DNA from 2 places in the Shewanella sp. POL2 genome. Region 1 is predicted to be linked to the other one. Evidence: riboswitches for the same ligand, from Rfam matches in the RefSeq annotation. Region 1 holds a riboswitch; the other holds the start of a gene.

Region 1 (11,761 bases):
CGGCGCTAACGCGCCATGATCCGGCACTCGAATCGCCGCATCTAAAATGATTTTAAGCTCATGCTCATTGGGTGCTGGCGCGGTTAATCTTGGAGTAGATTGGCGGGTGAGTAAAAGTTCGATAGCGTCCAAGTGATTATCCCTATTCTTATAAATGGGTGCGTATAAATTGGCTCAAGCATAGCAAATTGCGGCTAAAGAGGTACTAAAAATCCCACGTAAAAGTGGGATTGAAAGCGTTTATAGGCAACGTCGCTCGGCTTACTTTACGCCATAACGCTTAGCGATAACGTAATCAAGACTGGTATAACGCCCACCTCCTAGGCTTAAGAGTGCCAGCAACATAATGAAATAGGTCACCGCAAACTCAATTCCATTATTCAATACAACCAAGTTACCTGAACTGGTTAACCAATCGTAATTGCCGTATTGCTGCAACAGGGATTTGGCCTTATCCAGCTTGTCACCCGCCTCGAGCACCCGCTCATTTGCCAGCCATGAACTGCCATCGGCAATTGCCAGCCAACCATTCGGCCAATGCACGGTAAAAGCGGCCACCAGCATAGTGATCATCATCGGGATAGAAATCAGTCGCGTGGCTAATCCGAGTAATAACAAAATCGCCCCAAAAAACTCAGTGCCCGCCGCCAGCGCAGCCATTAATGTCGGCATTGGTAGACCCAGCCCCCAGTCGGGATTCGCAAACCAAGCGACGGTGTCTTCAAAATGTGCGAGTTTGTTATACCCCGCCTGCATCAGTACAGGTGCAAGATAGAGCCTAAGGGCTAAGGGTGCGAGTCCATCAAACAGACGGCTAGCATTGAGTGATTTTTGATAAAATGAAACGAGGGACATGGGCTATATCTTCAACAAAATGACGTTGCTCAATAGACCTTGTCACCAGGATTAATCTTTCATAGTCTTAACAGCCTTTTCGATTCCCTCTTGATTTAATTCGCGAAGATCTTGAATAAGCTTGTTCAGCTTCTTATAAAAATGTTTCGACTGCTTAGGTGTCAAACTAGCATTAATGGCCAGCAATAACGCCCCAAAGGCCTCGGTGTTTTGCCTTAAAATAGCGCGGTGTTTTTCTGATTTAAGCTCGTCTGGCTGTGTCATCAGCAACGTCAAACGCTCGGTCAGCAGCGGAATATCGCTGCGCTGCCCAAGGGCAACCTCAAATTGGCGCAGCCATTCATGGCGGTAGTCGAGCCACATATCTAGGGTGGATAGCCGCTGTTGATTATATTGATGGATAAGCGCTTTTTGCTCATCCGTTACGCTCCCCAGCCAGTCATCGAATTGCTCGATAATATTCTCATCAGCCTCTTGTTGTAACTGCTCTGGAGTTTTACCGGCAAATTCCTTAATCAATTCCTGCTCGTCTTTTCGAGACTGGGTAAGAATTTGCTTTACCTGAGAATCCGTTAATGATGCGATGATCGGCAACATGTCAGGTAGCGCAAACTCAAATAACCTAAACCAATGCCGCTTGGCGAGTGTGACATGCTCAGCCCAAAGCGCAGGGGTTAAGGTATTGGTTTGAATGAGATGTTCAACTTCGGTTAACTGCGCCACATAGTGAGCAAGCTCTTCAGATTGATGCCAACGCACAAACTTTTCGATAAGCCGATCCATACTCTTTTGCTGAGTTTTATCTAAAGTGACATAGTCATCTAATTCCCAACCGATAGCCCAATCCAGAAAATGGTAACTAAACTTAGTCGAACACGCGGATACCCCAAACACCAATACCAACAGCAACAAGGTTTTTTTCATCAATTTGCGTCCTTTCTCTCTTTGTCATCCTACGACACCCAAGTTAACAAAAAGTTGCATCAATAACATAGCAGTAAACATCACGCAGTGTTTGACCTTAACTGTTTTGCTTAAGTGGTTTTACAGAGGATTATGGGTGCAAGCATCTTTGACTAAGTGTGGAAGCGTAAAGATGTGTTTAAGCGTCTTGGCTTACCAGCGGCCAAAAGCTATCAAACCAAGCAAGATACGCCTGCTGACGCTCTACATCGGTTTGCGCCGCCATCAGTAGCGCCCAGTAAAGCGCAAACACCCAATACATTTCAATTGCAGCTGGAATCGCCGTGATCGCGGTGGATGTGAGGCCTGGATGTTTTGCAAGATATTGCTGTACTAAAATATGCCGCTGCGCTGGTGTTAATCTGTGGGTTGCCAGCACAGCGGCCAGCTCACATAAAGGATGAGAGGCAGTGGCGTATTCAAAGTCGATACAATACAGCCGGTTATCCTTTAGCAGCAGATTATGCGGATTTAAGTCTCGATGGCAAAATTGCGCCGCCACCAAACAATCGGCTAACGCGTTTGTCCAACGATGAATTTGCGGTTGTAAGCCCAACAATGAGTCCAACCGCGTCTGCCAAGCGCTACCTTTATCGGTTTCAGCAAAGGCTAATAACTGCTGATGATATTGCTGCCACTGCTCTGTCACGCTGATGTGATAAGGCCCAGCGGATTGCAAGCGTAGCTGTTGCAATAATTGCTGCAATAGAGAATGTGCATAATTTGGGCACTGGAATTCAAGTAATGTCAGCGGTGTGAACTCTGCGGCGAAAGACTGAGGCGTGGGAGTCTCGTATAATGCGCACTCAAGATTTTCAGCATGCGCTTGCAGCCACCTTTGCACCCACAGTTCTCCATGGATGAATTCGGCCGCACTACACTGATATTCCAAGTCGTTCCAGTTAACCGCGTGATAAAAATCAGCCCCGTCGCCGAGCATATCCGGCGTCCGAGAAACGTTAACTCGACAGGCAATCTCCTGTGATTCGATAAATGCACTTACATAGTAACGATGATCGCAACTGGCCCATATCAGCTCAGGCGCAAGCTTTGCCTTAGCCAGATTACGCCAATAAAACAACTCCTGCTCTCGAGAACAAAACCGGTCGGCGGCATCGGCATTAAGACGTAACACGTATTGTGCCGCAGGTGTTTGAATATGATAGTTATGATTACTTAATCCACCCGCCAACTCATGGATATGCGTGATATGGCTTAGCCCTGCCTGGCGTAATATCGGAACCAGCCTTGCAAACACCTCAGCAGATAACGGCTGCATTAACGGCTTACCACTGATGTTGCAGTTAAGATCTTAGGTGTTGGCAGTTGGTCCATATCAGTATTTGTCATCACTTAACCAAGTAACTTAGCGGCACGTTCGCCATTAAGATTGAGACGACTCTCGGCCAGTGCGGTGCGCCATAGGAAATAGCCCACAACAGCTAACCCCACATAAAGCACAAATAATAATGAGGTCAGCATAAGGCCTTTACTCAAGTAGAGGTAAATCGACACCAGATCGATAACGACCCAATACAGCCAGTTCTCCAACACTTTTTTGGCGACTAAATAGGTGGTCATCACCGCAAAACAGGTGGTCGCAGCATCGAGATAAGGAAAAGAAGCTTGAGTAAAGGTCGCCATACCATGACCAATACCAAGGGAAACTAGCGCCGTAGCTGCAATCAACTTTAAATGGGTTTTCAGCGGCCAAGTGGTCACCTTAACGCCTTGATGTTTATCACCACCTTGAGTCCAAAGCCAATAGCCATAAAGTGCCATGCCCATATAATAGATATTCAGCATCGACTCCATCAGCAATGCTACTTTCCAAAACAACACAGTGTAAATGGCAGTGCTGGTAAATGCCGCGGCCCAGCACCATACGCTTGCCTTCATTGCCAGTAGCAAATACGCCATGGCTAATACCACAGCAAGTGCTTCCCACGCGGTCATCACATGGACTTCCCCAAGGGCGGCATTAACACTATTGACTAGCGTTAACCATAAATCTGTCATTGCCTTACTCTCACGATAAATCGCATTCTAAAAACCTGTAGGCTTGAGCCGTAATTGTGTGAGTCAGCCTTAGCTTAACCACTGATATCGCGCAGTGGCTTAGCTCATTAAAGGCGCTACTCGCTGTGGGCTAAATTTAGCTCGCCACCAATAAACTTACACACAAACACGGCTTTGCCCCACTTCTCATGGGCGGCTTGCATTTCGGTGGCCAGCATCGCCATCACGTCCGAATAGTCGCCGCACACTTGGGTCGCCATCGCATTGGTAACACGTTGAATCGTGGGATAACTGTCTAAACGATGAATAAACCATTTAATTGGATCGAGGTAGTTTTCATTAAAAGGATACATGCTAATTTCGGCGGTCAGTTTCATCTTCAATCCTTATTTCAAATACTTATTATAAAAATAGCCGCACCGTGAAACGGTATAGCATAGCACTTCAAGTATCTCTCCACAGCGCGGCTAGCTTGGGTACTACATAAACTTAACGTTCAGTGTTACCCCAATTTGGCGTGGATCGCCGTAACGGATATATTGTTTTTCCGCCCAGCCATTATCGGGCTCATTACCAAAATAGAAGCCACGAACGCCATATTCTTCATCAAATAGGTTGCGGCCCCATAAATACGCTGACCACGCACTTGCCTCATAACCTAAACGCGCATTCACAACAGTATATGGCTCGGAGCGCGAATCGTTACTGTCTGAGTAGTAAAACTCGCTCTTACCACTCATATTCAAGTTGGCAAACCAACCCGAATTCGCACGATAAGTGCCGCCTAGGCTATAGGTTAAGTGCGGTGAATGGGCCAGATCGCGCCCCGTTAAATCCACATCAGTACCGTATTTATCTTGATATTGGTAATTACCGTAAGCAGTCTGTAACCAACCAAGGCTTGAGTAAAACTGGAGATTATCCGTGGCATACCAAGTTGCATCCAGCTCGGCACCGTAGTTGTTTGAGCTACCCGCATTTTCAGTGTAGAGAATAAACCGTTGTGGCTTATTAGGATCTTGCTGGGAAGCCGCCACTTGCTGATCCTGTCTATCCATATAGAACAGCGCCAGATTAGTATCGATAAGCCCTTCAAACCAATGGGATTTTAAACCGATTTCGTAGTTGTATAAGGTTTCCGTATCAAACTCTTTTTTATCATTGAGTTCGACTGGCAAGGTCATATTAAAACCACCAGCCTTGTAACCTCGCGCCACACGGGCGTAGACATTGTGGGACTCATTGAGCACTTTACTCAGCGCAATATGGCCGCCCCACATGGTTTCACTCGGGTCAAAATTATCATTGTTAGTGTCGGAGTAATGACTATTACGACGCTCAACACGCAGCCCCATAGACAAGGCATAGTCAGCACCTAAATCCGTATCCAGCTGACCAAATACGGCGTAATTGGTTGCTTCATATTCGGAATCTAACACCTCATCTGGCCAAGTATTATATTCAGAATACAGTTGGTTATCTTCTTTAAGGTTCATGGCATAAACCCCAAGCAACCAATCCGTTGAATCTGCAAAAATACGGCCTTGGTCGGTCGAGCTCAAACGAAACTCTTGGGATAAGGTTTTACGCTGACCGGTTTTGTCCCAAAAGTAATCATACTGACAAGGCGATACATTACCGCCCTCTTCACATTGTTTAGATGCCCAATACTCAGAATTGGCCCAATCACCATCGTAACTATAATGATGATCGGTATTGGCAAATGAGGTCAGCGAGGTCAACTCAAACTGCTCTGCCCCCGAATATGTCGCTTTAAAACCTGCGCCGGTGGTGCGCTGGCTATCGACACCCGGTTGATCAGATAGGGTGTTTGTCGGATCGTTGGTCAAACTCCACACATCATAACCGTTATCAAAATCGGCATGCAGCAGAGTTAAATCCAGTTGCAGATCATCGGTGGCATACCAACGCAATTTCGCGCGGCCAGTAAATTCATCGCGGCCATTGGTATCTTCTTTATTTAAATACAGATTATCGCGATAACCGTTTTGCTGATGTTGCTGCAGTGCCACACGGTACAGCAATTTGCCTGAGTCGCTTAAGGGACCAGAGCTAAAACCGCTAAAGGTTTGTAGATCATCATTACCTAAAGAAACCTCTGCGCCATGTTCAAACACATCGGTTGGGTCATTACTCTTAAGGTAAATTAAGCCCGCTAACGCATTGGCGCCATAACGGGTTCCCTGCGGGCCGCGTAACACTTCAACCTGCTGCAGATCGTACATGCTCGACACCATGCCGATACCGGATAAATCAATATCATCAACAATATAACCAACGGATGAGTTAGGCGCGCCTTGATATTGCTCCTGCTCACCCACGCCACGGATCTGAAAATACTTGGGGCGTGAACTACCACCTGACCAGTTAAAGTTAGCGATGGAGTTCATCACATCTTCAAAGTGCTGGGCGCTTTCATCTTGAATTTGCTGGGCATCGATAACGGTAATGCTTGAAGGCATTTTTTCTAGACTGGCACTGCGAAAATCCGCCGTAACCACCATGATTTCCATATCATTATTGGGATCAGGTTTGTCGATAGCATCAGTTTGTGCCCATGCCGACGCACTTAACGCCGCAGAGACGGCCAGCGCTAATGGTGTACGAGTTAACGATATCGTGAAGATTGAAGATTGGTTGTTAGACTTTTTGTTAGACATAGGACCTCAAATACATGTTTGAGATCCGGCAACGAATAAGCGATTCAGAAGTGTGCTGTTGATTGGCCCATTCCTACGCCGGTATTAGCCGGATCAGGTTCTAAGGGTTCGTCTGATGACATCTCAGTCTGCCGAATGTTGGCAAACACCCCTTGGCGGCGCTTAGTATACATGACGAAAATAATAAAGTAGACACACTTGTGCCGGCGATATCCTGAAATATCACTAAAACCGTGTCTTTCTACACAATGTTAAAAATCTTATGCCAAACGCCCGCAATCCCAATGCCTAAAATCGCCAGTCAACTCCTTTGGCCCATTTGACCGTTTATCACGATAATGTTATAGAAGGCCGCCATTTTACATAGGATAAGAGGATCACACTCAATGCAGCTAAAACCGTTAGCCAAAGGACGTTATAGCCAGCGATGGGAGCAAGACTATCCCCTTATTGAAGCGGTGATACTCAGCTGTATCAGCGAAGTTAAAATGCTTAAAAAAGGCGCCCATCTAATGACACAAGGTGAAGCCATGACCTCACTGGTGTTGGTAAAACAAGGGCGCGTGTCGCTTGGCCATACCGCCAGAAATGGTCGATGTTTTCAATTGGGGACTATCGATTGTGATTCGCAACTCTTTGGTGAAATGGAGTTTTTTACTCAGTATCACTGCCAGTTGGATATTATTGCTAATGAAGCCTTAGAAATCATGGTCATAAGCGCCGAAAAACTACAACATTCCCTCGGCCAGCACCCACAGCTAGCGTTATTTTTTGCCAGCGCCATTGCTATTGACTACCAAGACACCGTCGATATTTTTACCCGGCGCCTGCTGTATCCCATCAGCTATAACGTGGCATATGATATTTACCACGAATATTTAAATGATTTACCCGTTGATGGCTTTAGTAAGCGTTATTTAGAAGCGGAGCGATTTGGTACAACCGATCGCGTTTACCGACGGGCACTACAGTTGCTTGAAGAACGTGGCCTGATTGAACGCAATAAAGAAGGCATAAGGATTAAAGATCTCAATGCCCTTAAACAATTCGTTGAAGCGGCGATATAACCAAATAAAAAAAGCCCACTCTCGAGGTTATTTATTCGCAAGAGTGGGCCAAATCAATTAACGTCGCAAATGGACTTTAGGCCGCAGCAGGTTTCATTCGGCCTGAAACAATCAGCATGATAAATATCGCAACATAAAGTAGCGGAATAACATACATCACCGTTTGCAATCCAATAATACGTTCAAAGAATGAGCTAATGGCGGGACTAAACATCGCCCCCGTGCTGCCGCTGATCAGAATATAAGACACATTTTTACTGCTCGCCTTTTTAACAAAAGACACACCATAAGCAATAAATGCGTTGTAAAGAGCTGCGCACACAAAGCCATAACCATAGGTTAAATAACCGATCCAATTAAGCTTATCAGTTGTCACAATCATAAAGGTGATGACCATAGCAAGACCGATAATTGCGACTAGAAAATGGTGGATTTTTACCCGAGTCACAATCAGCGTCGAAATTAACGCACCAATCAGTGCAGCTGACCAATATTGAGTAATAATATTGCCCGCGTCTTCAAATGGAATATCAAATTTTTGCTTAACAAATAAAGGGGCCCAGGTTAAAAACGTATACAGCGCCAACATGCCTAAAAATAACCCAATGCCACCGCTAATAATGCCGAAATTCCATTCAGATTGTTGCTTATCTTCCGTATTCGATGATTGCTCACATAGCGAAAAATTAGTGAACAAAGTAATAATCACGGTTCCTAACGCGACTAAACCTACGGCTAAGTAACTGTAACTCCAAGACAATGAACTTGTGAGTGCGTAAGTTGTGATTAAAGGAAAAATAACTCCCGCAATATTAAATGTGGCATCTTGCACGACGAGCATGGTGCTTTGTAATTTCTCTTGCCACACTGATACCACTATCGTTCCCGCAATACATAGCCCCACACCGCCGCAAAAACCAATCAAGGTCATGGCTATCATCACCACTTGTAGCGAAGCGGTAAGATGTAACGCGACAGCACACAATGCCACTAGGCTGTAACTAATTAAGGTAATTCGCTTGATACCCAATTTTTCAATAAAGAAAAAAGCGGCAATAGTCCCCGCCAGTGCGCCGCCATTAAGCAAGGAGAATATTGAAGCAACGTCATTCACGTTTGCTGCAAATTTATCCGCTATGGGTTCAATCAGCATCCCAAATTGAGTGGCAAAGCCCGCCATTATAAAATTAGCGAGAAAACTAATTGCGGTTAAGGTGATTTTATTATTCATTTTGTCATTCCATCAGTGAAATGCTAAGGGTACAAAGGATAGCGTTAACCCTAATTAAGCGCGGTTTCTAAGGCGAGCTCGATCATATTATTAAAGGATAATTGACGCTCTTGCGCCGTGGTTTCTTCACCAGTTAAACAGTGGTCCGACACGGTCAGAATGGCTAAGGATTCAATTCCCTGTTGATGTGCCAAGCCATAAAGTCCTGCCACTTCCATATCAATACCTAACACCCCGAAACGCTCAAGCGCCGGGATCATATCTTCGTCGGGATCATAGTAAAGATCGCCACTAAATACGTTGCCAACTTTCACGCTAATACCTTTTTCATTGGCTTTGGTATAGGCTTTGTGCAGTAAGGAAAAAGTGGCTGAGGTCGCCATTTGGTAGCCACTGCTGCGTTTAGCATTCGTTGGGGAATCTGTGCCAGCGGCTTGAGCTAAAATCACATCGCGCATTTCGACATGCTGTTGGGTCGCCCCTAAACTGCCGATACGAATAATACGTTTAACGCCGAAAAAATTAATCAACTCATGGCCATAGAGCACCATAGATGAAATACCCATACCATGGCCCATCACCGAAATGCGTTGTCCTTGATAATAGCCTGTGTAACCCAGCATATTGCGAACGTTAGTCACTTCTACGGCATCGGTAAGATAGGTTTCAGCGATATATTTCGCCCGCAGTGGATCGCCTGGCATAATAACAGTTTCAGCAAAATCAGTGGGTTGTGCATTAATATGAGCCGTCATAGGTCTATCCTCATGTGGTAATATGCAGATAGTAGTGCTCAAACACGAAATATTTTTAGGACTAAAGTCCGGATTTTCTCTTGCTTAACCCCTTTTTTGTTAAAAGTGGATGATTTATCGCAACGTTTACACTTAGCATTATAAAACTCAGTAACAAAATGCAACGTAACACATTGTATTTTATGCAAATAAAAAAGACTCACTCCCGAATAGAGTAAGTCTTATTAAAATATCTTTTATCTCAAAAATGCAGAAAACTCGGTACAAACTCAACAAATCCAACAGCCATCTAGTTTGAATGGGTCTCGCGCACATAAACGTCAAATTTTACCACTTGGGCATTTGGTGCCACAGCCGATACTTGCAGCTGTTGTTTGCCGTGTAATTTCACCGATTTCCAACTGGTAGCTTCATCTTCGATAGTAAAGCCGCTGGCATCATACCAAGTGAACTTGTATTGCACTCGCATATCGCTTGAGGACTTGCTGACGATCAAGGCCGAACCTTGGATAAGATCACCGACTCGGCGCGCCTCTACCCCATCGACACTGATATCACGGGCGAAACTCTTGCTATCGACGCGTGTTTCTCCCAGTGAGTTCACCGAAATACCCGCCGTATTAGAGCAGGCGCCGAGTGTCAGTGCTGCTGCCAAGATTAATCCACTGTAAATTGCTTTCATTTTGTTTTCCCTCACTCACAAAAACCAAGGTGCCGAACAACGGATGGGCAATGACACTAATCGACTCGAGCTGAACTTAGGCTTAACGCGATTTCCAGTCCAACTCAAGACAATTATTAATCAATTAAAAAGTGCGCCCTTGCGGTAGCGATCAACTGCTTACGATTGGTTTGCCAACAATTAATATTCACATTGGCGACTCGCCGCCCCTGACGGGTGATACGACATTCGGCAAAACTGTCTTTATGCAGGCCCGCACGTAGGTAATCAATTGAGAAATCGACTACTTTTGGCACTTTTGCCGTTTGCATAAACACCATTAATTGCACTATGGCTGACATTTCCATAAAACCAGCAATTACCCCACCATGAATCGCGGGCAGGATGGGATTACCGATATTGTCATCCTTAGCGGGGAGTTTGAAAATCAGCTCATCGCCAAAGCGCTCGACCTTCATGCCAATAAACTTAGCATAAGGGACATGTTCGAGCAGATGACCAAAGTCGTTCAACTCGGTAGCGCGTTTTACAATTCCCTGCACATCGAGGGTTTTCGGCTCGGCCGGCTTATTTGAGTTCATCTGTCTCTCCTAAAGACGGTACGGCTTCTCCCATCAAGGCTTGTCTAAAGGCATCGCCGACCATTTCTGGGCTGATACGCATAAAGGAGCCCACCGCATGGGCGATAGGATCATCAATGCTGTCCTGATAGGCGATAGCGCGGGTAAAGGCGATATTGGATGACAATTTATAGCACTCGGCAAAGCCATAAACCGGTTTATGGGGCTGCGCGGGCTTCATATAATCGACCCGTAAGTCGAGGGTGGGCGAAATCTCTAAGGATTGATATTTTTGAAAAATCGCACTCACCACCGCGCTGCCACAGGCGGTGTCCATCAGGGTGGTGATCACCCCGCCGTGGATAACGCCAGTATCGGGATAACCAATTAACTCAGTGCTATAGGGCAACTCAATCAGTACATGGTGCTCACTGGCTTCGAGCACGGTTAACCCTAAGCGACGGCACTGGGCGAGCTGATCGACAAACCGCTGCGCCATTTGAGTCAGCGGGAAAAACTCAGGATTTACCTTCATTGACCTTGGCTCAACATGGGTCCCAGTGGCTCTCCGCCGACGAGATGAATGTGGATATGGTACACTTCCTGTCCGCCATGTTTATTGCAGTTCATGATCAAACGATAACCGTCTTTGGCAATCCCCGCCTCTGCAGCCAGTTTAGCCGCCACAGTCATCATCCGGCCGAGTGCCGGTTCATCCGAGGCTTTCATATCATTTGCGGTTGGGATCAAATGATTCGGCACAATCAGAATATGGGTTGGCGCCTTTGGCGAGATGTCTCTAAAGGCGGTCACCAGCTCGTCTTGATACAGAATGTCGGCGGGAATTTCGCGGCGGATAATTTTGCTGAAAATGGTTTCTTCGGCCATGGGGAGTCCTCCTTGGGTTAATTGGGATAGTATACTAGCAATTCAACACTTTGTGTCTCC
Region 2 (9,363 bases), on a different contig from region 1:
CGGGCGAGAGCGGCCACATTATTTCAATCTTAAACTATTGCTTTGGGTCATGTTTGGCCATGGCTTACTGCTGTTTTTATTAATTTTTTTATGGCGAACCCAGTCGGAACACTTAGGGCTGCATTTTACTGAATCATCTGCTAACGCACGGACTACAACCAAAGCGTTAAAGGCATATTTTATTTATGCGCCGCCAACGCAAACTGCTCCAGCGGATTCTGCTCAAGATATCTCAGTGGAAGAGTTTATTAACACTAGCGAGCCGATAACCTCACCGCCTAATACCGTAAAGCCGGCAGCTGATATTGAGCAGTCAGCGAAAGTGTCACCAAAAGTCGCAGTAAAGCTGACGCCAAAACCCATGGAGCAGATAGCCAAACCTCCAGAAGTCAGCGCCCAAGAATCAAAAGTAACAGAATCAAAAGCATCAGTACCAAACACATCTGTGCCTAACACCTCAACTCAGGGCCAAACCCAGCAGAGTTCAAAAGAGGCTGTTAAACCGAAAAAGGCAGAAGTCCAATCAAGCTCGGCTCATGCGGCAAGCACTCAACAGTCTGCGGCCAGTGGGCAAAGCGGTGGGGCGGCGAGCAGTGTGGGATTGTTTACTCAGCGTTATTTTGAACGACAGCGTGAGCAAGCTTTAGATGATTTAGTGTTAGAGCAAGCAAATCATTACAGCAAACGGTCGAATTTGTCTGAAATGAGCCCCGAGATGGAGGTACTGATTGTGCCCAATGCCGACGATTTTAGCGGCCCCACCAGTTTGGATTTAGAACTGGATCCGAATCGTATCGTTCGTCAAGGTAATACCTGTTATCGGGTCGTCAAAGTAGGCACCCCAATTAATCCCTATGCTGAGAACTTAGGTTTCCCCTTCGATTGCAGTGGCAAGAAAATGAACCAAGAAATTGACGATGCCATTAAGGCGCAGCTCGATAAAATGATGGTAAAGCGGCCAAAAGGTTAAAAAATAGTGATGATAAATTTTCACTAAAAATAGTTTAAACTATGATCGCTAAAACAAATTTAGATTAAAGTCATTTAAATACATTGCTTTATGTGTTCTTTAATTTTGATTGATAATTTAATTTTTATTCTGAAATTACGCTTGTTTGTTCGCAGCGCTTCTGCCTATACTTTTGCCCATCTTGTCGGAGTGCCTCTTGGCTGAGACCGTTTATTCGGGATCCGTTGAACCTGATCAGGTTAAAACCTGCGAAGGAAACAAGCATAATAACTTCCATTAAATCGTATCAGCGGCAATCTTTTGCCGTCTATTTACCCATCGATTTAGTCGTTATTGAGTCAGTAAATCCACTTACGGTTTACAAGGCTCAGCTCTCAACACTCAAGTCTCCAGACAAGCAACCCCATTTTTATTTGTTAAAGTGAGATTGCTTATGTCCAGTTTAGAATCGTCCTCAGAATCACTTGCCGTGAACACTCATGGGCAAACGAACCGCCGTGTGGCGCGCGCCGAGGCGCAAGCCTTTATCGATACCCTTAAACCATTACAACATCCTAATTCGCAAAAGTTGTATTTGCAGGGAAGCCGTGAGGATCTCCGTGTAGGGATGCGGCAAATTCTGCAAACCGATACGCGGATTGGCGGCACGGTGATCGCGCCCAAAGTCGAGAAAAATCCTCCCATTCCGGTGTATGACTGTGCCGGTCCTTATTCCGATCCTGCTGCGCAAATTAACGTGCGCCAAGGTTTAGCCAAACTCAGATTACCGTGGATTATCGAGCGCCAAGATACCGAAGTGCTCGATTGTGCAACCTCAGATTTTACCCAGCAACGCCTAAAGGATGATGGGCTCGATCATCTGCGTTTCGAAGCCGGCTCAAGTGCGATTGTTCGTCCTCGCCGCGCCTTACCGGGTAAACGCGTGAGCCAATTACACTATGCGCGCCAAGGGATCATTACCCCTGAAATGGAATATGTGGCGATTCGGGAAAATATGGCGCTCGCCCAGGTGCAAGATGAAATCTTAAACCGCCGCGGCCAAGGTGAATCCTTTGGCGCCGTAATAGGTAAACCGATAACCCCTGAATTTGTCCGCGATGAAATTGCCCGTGGACGCGCCATTATTCCGTTAAATATCAATCACCCCGAAGCTGAGCCTATGATTATTGGCCGTAACTTTTTAGTCAAAGTGAACGCCAATATCGGTAACTCGGCGGTCACGTCTTCCATCGAGGAGGAAGTGGAAAAGCTAGTCTGGTCAACCCGTTGGGGCGCTGACACTGTGATGGACTTGTCCACTGGCCGGTATATCCATGAAACCCGTGAATGGATTATCCGCAACTCGCCAGTGCCTATTGGCACAGTGCCGATTTATCAAGCATTGGAGAAAGTGAATGGTGTTGCTGAGCACCTGACCTGGGAAGTGTTTCGCGATACTTTGATTGAGCAAGCGGAGCAGGGCGTCGATTACTTTACCATCCACGCGGGCGTGTTATTGCGCTATGTGCCGATGACCGCCAAACGGGTGACTGGGATCGTGTCCCGCGGCGGCTCTATTATGGCCAAATGGTGCTTGAGCCACCATCAAGAAAACTTCCTCTATACCCATTTCCGTGAGATTTGCGAGCTGTGCGTTGCCTACGATGTGTCGCTGTCATTAGGCGATGGTATGCGACCTGGCTCCATTGCCGATGCCAATGATGAGGCGCAGTTCGCCGAGCTTGAGACCTTAGGCGAGTTGGTCAAAATCGCTTGGGAATACGATGTGCAGACCATTATCGAAGGGCCTGGACATATCCCGATGCAACTTATCAAAGAGAATATGGATAAGCAGCTTATCCACTGCGCCGAGGCGCCGTTTTATACCCTAGGGCCGCAAATTACCGATATTGCGCCGGGTTACGATCATTTCACCTCGGGGATAGGTGCGGCGATGATCGCATGGTATGGCTGCGCCATGCTCTGCTATGTGACGCCGAAGGAGCACTTAGGTTTACCCAATAAGCAGGATGTCAAACAAGGGCTGATTGCCTACAAGATTGCCGCCCATGCCGCCGATATTGCCAAAGGCCACCCGGGCGCGCAGATCCGCGACAATGCGTTATCTAAGGCGCGTTTCGAATTCCGCTGGGAAGATCAATATAACCTCGGACTTGACCCTGAGACCGCGCGTGCCTATCACGATGAATCCCTGCCACAAGAGTCGGCCAAGGTCGCGCATTTTTGCTCTATGTGCGGCCCTAAGTTCTGCTCAATGAAGATCACCCAAGATGTGCGCGACTATGCGGCAAGTTTAGCGGCGGGTACGTTGTCAGGGGCTTCGTCAAGCCAAAATGTTGAGAGCGCTGAAGTGCTTGCATCGATAAACCCTGCTCAACAAGGGCAATCAAACACAGAAGCAATCCAGCAGATCAGAGTCAAAACCCAAGATGAATTAGCGGCGGCCATGGCGCAAAAATCGGCAGAGTTTGCGGCTTCGGGTGCCAAACTGTATCTGCCGCTGGGCGATGCTAATACAGCCAATGAAGCGGCAAAGCATCAGGATGGGGCAGAGCTCAAACCAACAGCACAGGCTGCGGAGGTTTGATAATGACCCTTACTAAAGATATTAGCCAGGTGGCGCCTAAACCTATCGTCTGGACCATTGCCGGTTCAGACAGCGGTGGCGGCGCGGGGATCCAAGCCGACTTAGCCACCATCAAGGATTTGGGCGGCCATGGATGCAGCGTGATCACCACGCTAACGGCGCAAAGTTCAGTAGCGGTGGCGTTAGTTGAGCCTGTGAGTGAGGCAATGTTACTCACACAGCTCTCGACCCTGTTAGCCGATCTGCCGCCTCAGGCGATTAAGATTGGTTTACTCGCAAATCAGCAACAAGTGCACTTAGTAGCCGATTGGTTGGCTGGTTTTAAAACCCAATTTCCACTCGTCCCCGTTATTCTCGACCCTGTGATGGTTGCAAGCTGTGGAGACGAACTCGGCGATAAGAGCACGGCGAGTAAACCTCTGGATTTTGCACCCTTTAAGGGCTTGATTAGCCTGATAACGCCGAATGTGCAGGAGTTGGCAAGGCTTACTGTCGCCACAGACAAACGAGCGTCAGCCATTCATACAAAAGCAGAATTCGCCGCTGCGGCAATGCAACTCTCTGCGCAATTAGCTTGCAGCGTATTAGCCAAGGGCGGCGATATTGATTTTGCGGCTCAGGCAAGTGCTGGCATTAACACCAGTGATGTCTTAAGCGATCAAAAAAGCGATATCACAAGTCATCGCATCGCTACAGAGAATCAGCGTTTGGCGGAGGATTTGTTGATTTGTCATCAGGTTACTGGCTGCTCACCGCTTGACGCGAATGGTGGTTTTTGGCTCAGTAGTGCGCGGATAAACACGCGCCATAACCACGGCAGTGGTTGTACTCTGTCTTCAGCCATCGCCTCGGTGTTAGCCTTTGGCTTTGTATTGCAGGATGCGGTTGTGGTAGCAAAAGCCTATGTTAATCAAGGTCTAATTTATGCAGTGGGGATTGGCCAAGGTCCAGGGCCACTCGCGCGTACCGCATGGCCGCACAGCTTAATGGCGTATCCTTACGTCACTTCTTACCCTAAAAATAGCTTGAATGAATCCATTGATTTGCAATGCGGCGCGTTTAAGCGCCTTGATCCTGACTTAGGGATTTATCCCGTTGTCGATAACTTACTGTTACTCGAACAATTATTGGCGTGGGGCGTGAAGACGGTACAGCTCAGGATAAAGTCTAATGCGCTAAAGTCTAATGTGCTGGCGTCGGACGAACTTGAGGCACAAATCCAAACCGCGATTGCCTTAGGTAAGCATTATGATGCGCAGCTTTTTATCAATGACCATTGGCAATTAGCGATAAAGCATGGCGCATTTGGGGTCCATCTTGGACAAGAAGATCTGGCAGTGACGGATCTAAACGCCATTCATGCCGCGGGATTGGCGCTTGGCATCTCTAGCCACGGTTATTTTGAGCTGCTGCGTGCCCATCAACATGCGCCATCTTACATTGCTCTTGGGCATATTTTCCCGACGACGACCAAGCAAATGCCATCGGTGCCACAAGGGTTATTCAAGTTAGCGCATTATGTTGAACTGTTAAAAGCGCATTATCCCTTAGTGGCAATTGGCGGCATCGGGCCTTCGAATCTTGCCCAAGTCAAAGCGACTGGGGTGAGCAATATTGCCGTGGTGCGGGCGATTACCGAATCAAGCGATCCAATAATGGCCTTTGCCGAATTGACGCGAGCTTGGGAGTCAAGCCTATGAGCATCACACAAGAGCAGGCGCAATCCCTTGCCGATAAAGACTTTATTCGTTATTCGCGGCAAATATTTTTACCCGAGGTCGGCGAGGCTGGCCAGTTGCAGCTTAAACAGGCTCATGTGCTTATCGTCGGCTTAGGCGGCCTCGGGCAATTGGCGGCGCAATATTTGGCTTGTGCCGGAGTCGGGCGCTTAACGCTTGTCGATGGCGATAGGGTGGAATTATCCAATCTGCCAAGGCAGTTACTCTTTAGTGACGACGATATTGGTCATCACAAAGCCCTCATTGCTAAACAGAAATTGGCCGTGTTGGCGCACGGTTGTGAGATTGATGCCTTTGCCGAGCATTTGACTCTCGAGTCTGCGAACACTGTATTTTCTGGTCTGTTAACCCATGGTGAAGAGACGAGGTTAGTGCTTGATTGTACTGATAACCTTACTGCGCGCCATTGTATCAATCGGTTGTGTATTGAGCATGCCTTGCCTTTGGTGAGCGCCTCGATTGCTGCCTTTAACGGCCAATTGTTTGCGGTTGATCAGCGGCGATTTCCCGCAGGCGGCTGTTATCACTGTATCTTCCCCTCGAATATTCGCGCGCCACAAAACTGTAGCAGTCAAGGAGTGCTCGGCCCCAGTGTCGGCGTGATGGCATCGATGCAGGCGCTGCTAGCGATGCAATTGTTGCTCTTAGCCACGCCGCCAACTTCTACAACAAAACAAACGGGTAATCAGTCTTTCGAAGAGACAAGTCACCCAGTCACCTCCACGAGAGCGCTACTTGGCCGATTTTGGCGTTTCGATGCCAAGTTACTCCAATGGCATTCGGCCGCATTAACCCGTGATCCCGAGTGCAAGGTGTGCGGATTAAAGCCAAGTGCATTAATGCAATCAACCACAGCTGCTTCATTCAAATCTGTCCCTAATCGAGGTTTGTCATGATTTTAATTCATCTCAATAATGTGCCCCAAACACTTCAACAACCGCTCAGTTTACAAGCCTTGTTAGAAGCACAAAATATTTGCCAACACTCGGTTGCCTTAGTGCTTAACGAGGCCGTTGTGCCAAAACACCGATGGTCATCTATCCTATGCCACCATGAGGATAAGATTGATGTATTTGCCGTGGTCGCGGGAGGTTAAGATGTTAACGATTGCAGGTGTGGAATTTGAGTCACGATTATTTACGGGCACGGGAAAATTCAGCTCAAGTCAGCTGATGCTGGAGTCAATTAAGGCGTCTCAGTCGCAGTTGGTGACCGTTGCAATGAAAAGAATTGATTTAAAAACTGGGGACGATGATTTGCTCTCGCCACTTAGGCAAGCGGGCGTGCGACTCTTGCCTAATACCTCGGGCGCGCGTAATGCTAAGGAAGCGATATTTGCTGCTGAATTAGCGCGGGAAATGCTGGGAACACAATGGGTTAAACTTGAAATTCATCCCGATCCCAAATACCTGATGCCCGATGCGGTCGAGACATTAGCCGCAGCCAAAATCCTCTGTGAACGCGGCTTTATTGTGATGCCCTATGTGCATGCCGATCCCGTGCTGTGCCGACGTTTAGAGGATGTCGGCTGCGCCGCTGTGATGCCACTGGCAAGCCCAATTGGCACCAATCAGGGGCTGGTGACAGAGCCTTTCATCAAGATGATTATCGAGCAAGCAAGGGTGCCGGTGGTGATTGATGCGGGAATTGGCGCGCCATCCCATGCGGCGCACGCGATGGAGTTAGGTGCCGATGCCGTGCTGGTTAATACCGCCATCGCCAGTAGTACGTCACCGGTTCAAATGGCGCAATGCTTTCGAGATGCGGTAGATTGCGGGCGACGCGCCTTTGAAGCGGGGCTTGGGCGAGTACAAACTCAGGCTGTGCATACCAGTCCATTAACGGGATTTTTGCAGCAATGAGTTTTATCGACCAATTTGCCCGTATTGAACGGGATAAGTTATTGCTGGCGTTGTATTCTTGCACGGCAGTGGAGGTTGAGCGCGCCCTAATGCAACCCGATGGTAACCTGCAGAGTTTACTCGCCTTGCTGTCTCCTGCGGCCGAGCCCTATATCGAAGAGATGGCACAGCGCTCGGCAGCGCTCACTCGGCAACGCTTTGGGGCCAATATCGGATTGTACTTACCACTGTACTTGTCCAATCTTTGCGCTAACGAATGCGATTACTGTGGCTTTAGCATGAGTAATAAACTGAAGCGTAAAGTACTGAATGAACAGGAACTCGCTGCCGAAATAGCGATCATAAAATCCCGCGGCTTTGATTCTATCTTGCTGGTGTCGGGTGAGCATGAAACTAAGGTCGGGATGGATTACTTTCAGCGGATTTTACCGTTTGTAAAACAGCAGTTTAGTTATGTGGCGATGGAGGTGCAGCCGCTTGAGGAGATTGATTATCGTAAGCTCGTCGAGCAGGGACTTGATGCGGTGATGGTGTATCAAGAAACCTACCAAGCCGCGACTTATGCTAAACATCACACCCGAGGCAAAAAACAGGACTTCGCCTATCGGCTTGCCACGCCCGATCGCGTTGCCCGTGCGGGTGTCGATAAGATAGGTCTAGGTGTGCTACTGGGATTAGATGACTGGCGCTTAGACGCCTTGATGATGGGCTATCATCTTGATTATTTAGAGCGGCACTATTGGCGCACCCGTTTTAGTATTTCTCTACCACGTTTGCGGCCTTGTACTGGTGGCATAACACCAAAAGTGCATTTAACCGATCTTGGACTCGTGCAAATGATCTGTGCCTTTAGACTTTTTAATCAACAGCTTGATATCAGTTTATCGACCCGCGAGGCGCCATCACTTCGGGATAATTTATTGCCACTTGGGATAACGCAAATGAGTGCGGGCAGCTCAACCCAGCCAGGCGGTTACCAAGCACCTGACAGCCAGCTCGATCAGTTTGAGATCAGTGATGAGCGAACTGTTGAGCAGGTCATCAGTCAAATGCGGCTCAAGGGATTTAACCCCGTCTTTAAGGATTGGGAATCGGCTTGGATAGCCTGTTAAAAAGGAGCTGAAAATGAGCAAAAAAGCTCTCCATAAGAGGGATAAATCTGTACATCAAGGTAGGTTTGGTCAATAATTAACCTAGTGTTCACCAGATGCAGGAATCCCTTTATGCAAATCCAATCTGCTTATGCTTCCGGTCTGCAAGGCTTGCAAACGGCTCAATCAGGCTTAACACAGGCTACGATTGATGTGGCTAAACCGAGTCCTTCGCAAAGCGCTGCACCCACAGAAACCGCTAAGGCGGTAGATGAAACCGATAAAACCTCAGCATTAGTTGCTGCCAATTCATCATTGCGACAAGGCGAAGCATCGACTGAGGTACTAGAGAGAGAATCTGAAACTATAGGTTCGATTATTAACATCAAGGTGTAACTATGTCGGTCATGGCGCTGTCATCTCAGGTTGGCGCGCCATCCAATTCGTTTTTGAGTGCTGATAAGCCGATTGAGCCGCTAAAAGGAGCAAAACCTCAAAGTGGACTGGTTTATCAAGGTGACAATAGTCAGACGGTTGCTAACCATAGCGCTTCAACGGCTAGCCTGCATGCACCAAAATCCGAAGTGAGTGGGGCACTTGAACCGTCTTTAAGTAGCTTTACTGCTGCGTCCAACCAAACTTTGCCTTTCACTGGGACTCAGCCTGAGTTATTGGCAGGCGCTAAATCGAGTTATGCGAGCCTTTCTTCTAGCGCGAATAATGTTGCGATACAGAAAGCTATTGTAGATTTAGGTGTAAACGCTTCTGCCCAGCTATATTCAAACCCCTCCGCTCCAAAACTGATAGATTCGACTTCACAGTCTTCAACTAATAAAAGTTTTAGTTTACTCACAGGACCTCGTTCCATAGGTGGAATGAGAGGTGGGCAAATTGCTGCCTCTCAGACAGCCGTGTCAGTGTTGAGTGCTCCGGATATGGGGCTTTCAACCTTGAATGGTGCCGTTAATCCTCTGGTGTCTTTGGCGCCAAGCACAACCGCTTACTCAACTGAAAGCGATATCGGTAGTATTACTTCGTCAAATTCGGATTTCGCCAATATATTCCCGACTTCAGATCCCATCACAACGAGTATCGCACCATTGGGACAACAAAA

The links. Region 1 has a riboswitch for thiamine pyrophosphate ahead of SHEWPOL2_RS07565 (TonB-dependent receptor). Riboswitches for the same ligand answer to the same signal wherever they lie in the genome.
Region 2: another riboswitch for thiamine pyrophosphate. It lies ahead of thiC (phosphomethylpyrimidine synthase ThiC); the one in region 1 lies ahead of SHEWPOL2_RS07565 (TonB-dependent receptor).

What each region holds. Positions count from the first base shown of each region.
Region 1 is NZ_AKZL01000021.1:3,015-14,775, forward strand. It holds gene SHEWPOL2_RS07535 (NAD(P)H nitroreductase) at 1-132, opposite strand, end outside; gene SHEWPOL2_RS07540 (DoxX family protein) at 262-855, opposite strand; gene SHEWPOL2_RS07545 (DUF6279 family lipoprotein) at 907-1,779, opposite strand; gene SHEWPOL2_RS07550 (phosphotransferase) at 1,958-3,097, opposite strand; gene pnuC (nicotinamide riboside transporter PnuC) at 3,172-3,837, opposite strand; gene SHEWPOL2_RS07560 (hypothetical protein) at 3,954-4,214, opposite strand; gene SHEWPOL2_RS07565 (TonB-dependent receptor) at 4,317-6,518, opposite strand; TPP riboswitch at 6,572-6,681, opposite strand; gene SHEWPOL2_RS07570 (Crp/Fnr family transcriptional regulator) at 6,905-7,585, shown strand; gene tsgA (MFS transporter TsgA) at 7,662-8,816, opposite strand; gene deoD (purine-nucleoside phosphorylase) at 8,867-9,571, opposite strand; gene SHEWPOL2_RS07585 (YcfL family protein) at 9,861-10,253, opposite strand; gene SHEWPOL2_RS07590 (PaaI family thioesterase) at 10,370-10,834, opposite strand; gene SHEWPOL2_RS07595 (PaaI family thioesterase) at 10,821-11,348, opposite strand; gene hinT (purine nucleoside phosphoramidase) at 11,345-11,701, opposite strand.
Region 2 is NZ_AKZL01000110.1:724-10,086, reverse strand. It holds gene SHEWPOL2_RS19700 (hypothetical protein) at 1-970, shown strand, start outside; TPP riboswitch at 1,146-1,244, shown strand; gene thiC (phosphomethylpyrimidine synthase ThiC) at 1,404-3,557, shown strand; gene thiE (thiamine phosphate synthase) at 3,560-5,257, shown strand; gene SHEWPOL2_RS19685 (HesA/MoeB/ThiF family protein) at 5,254-6,192, shown strand; gene thiS (sulfur carrier protein ThiS) at 6,189-6,392, shown strand; gene SHEWPOL2_RS19675 (thiazole synthase) at 6,394-7,158, shown strand; gene thiH (2-iminoacetate synthase ThiH) at 7,155-8,270, shown strand; gene SHEWPOL2_RS19665 (hypothetical protein) at 8,382-8,645, shown strand; partial or broken gene SHEWPOL2_RS19660 (putative metalloprotease CJM1_0395 family protein) at 8,648-9,363, shown strand, end outside.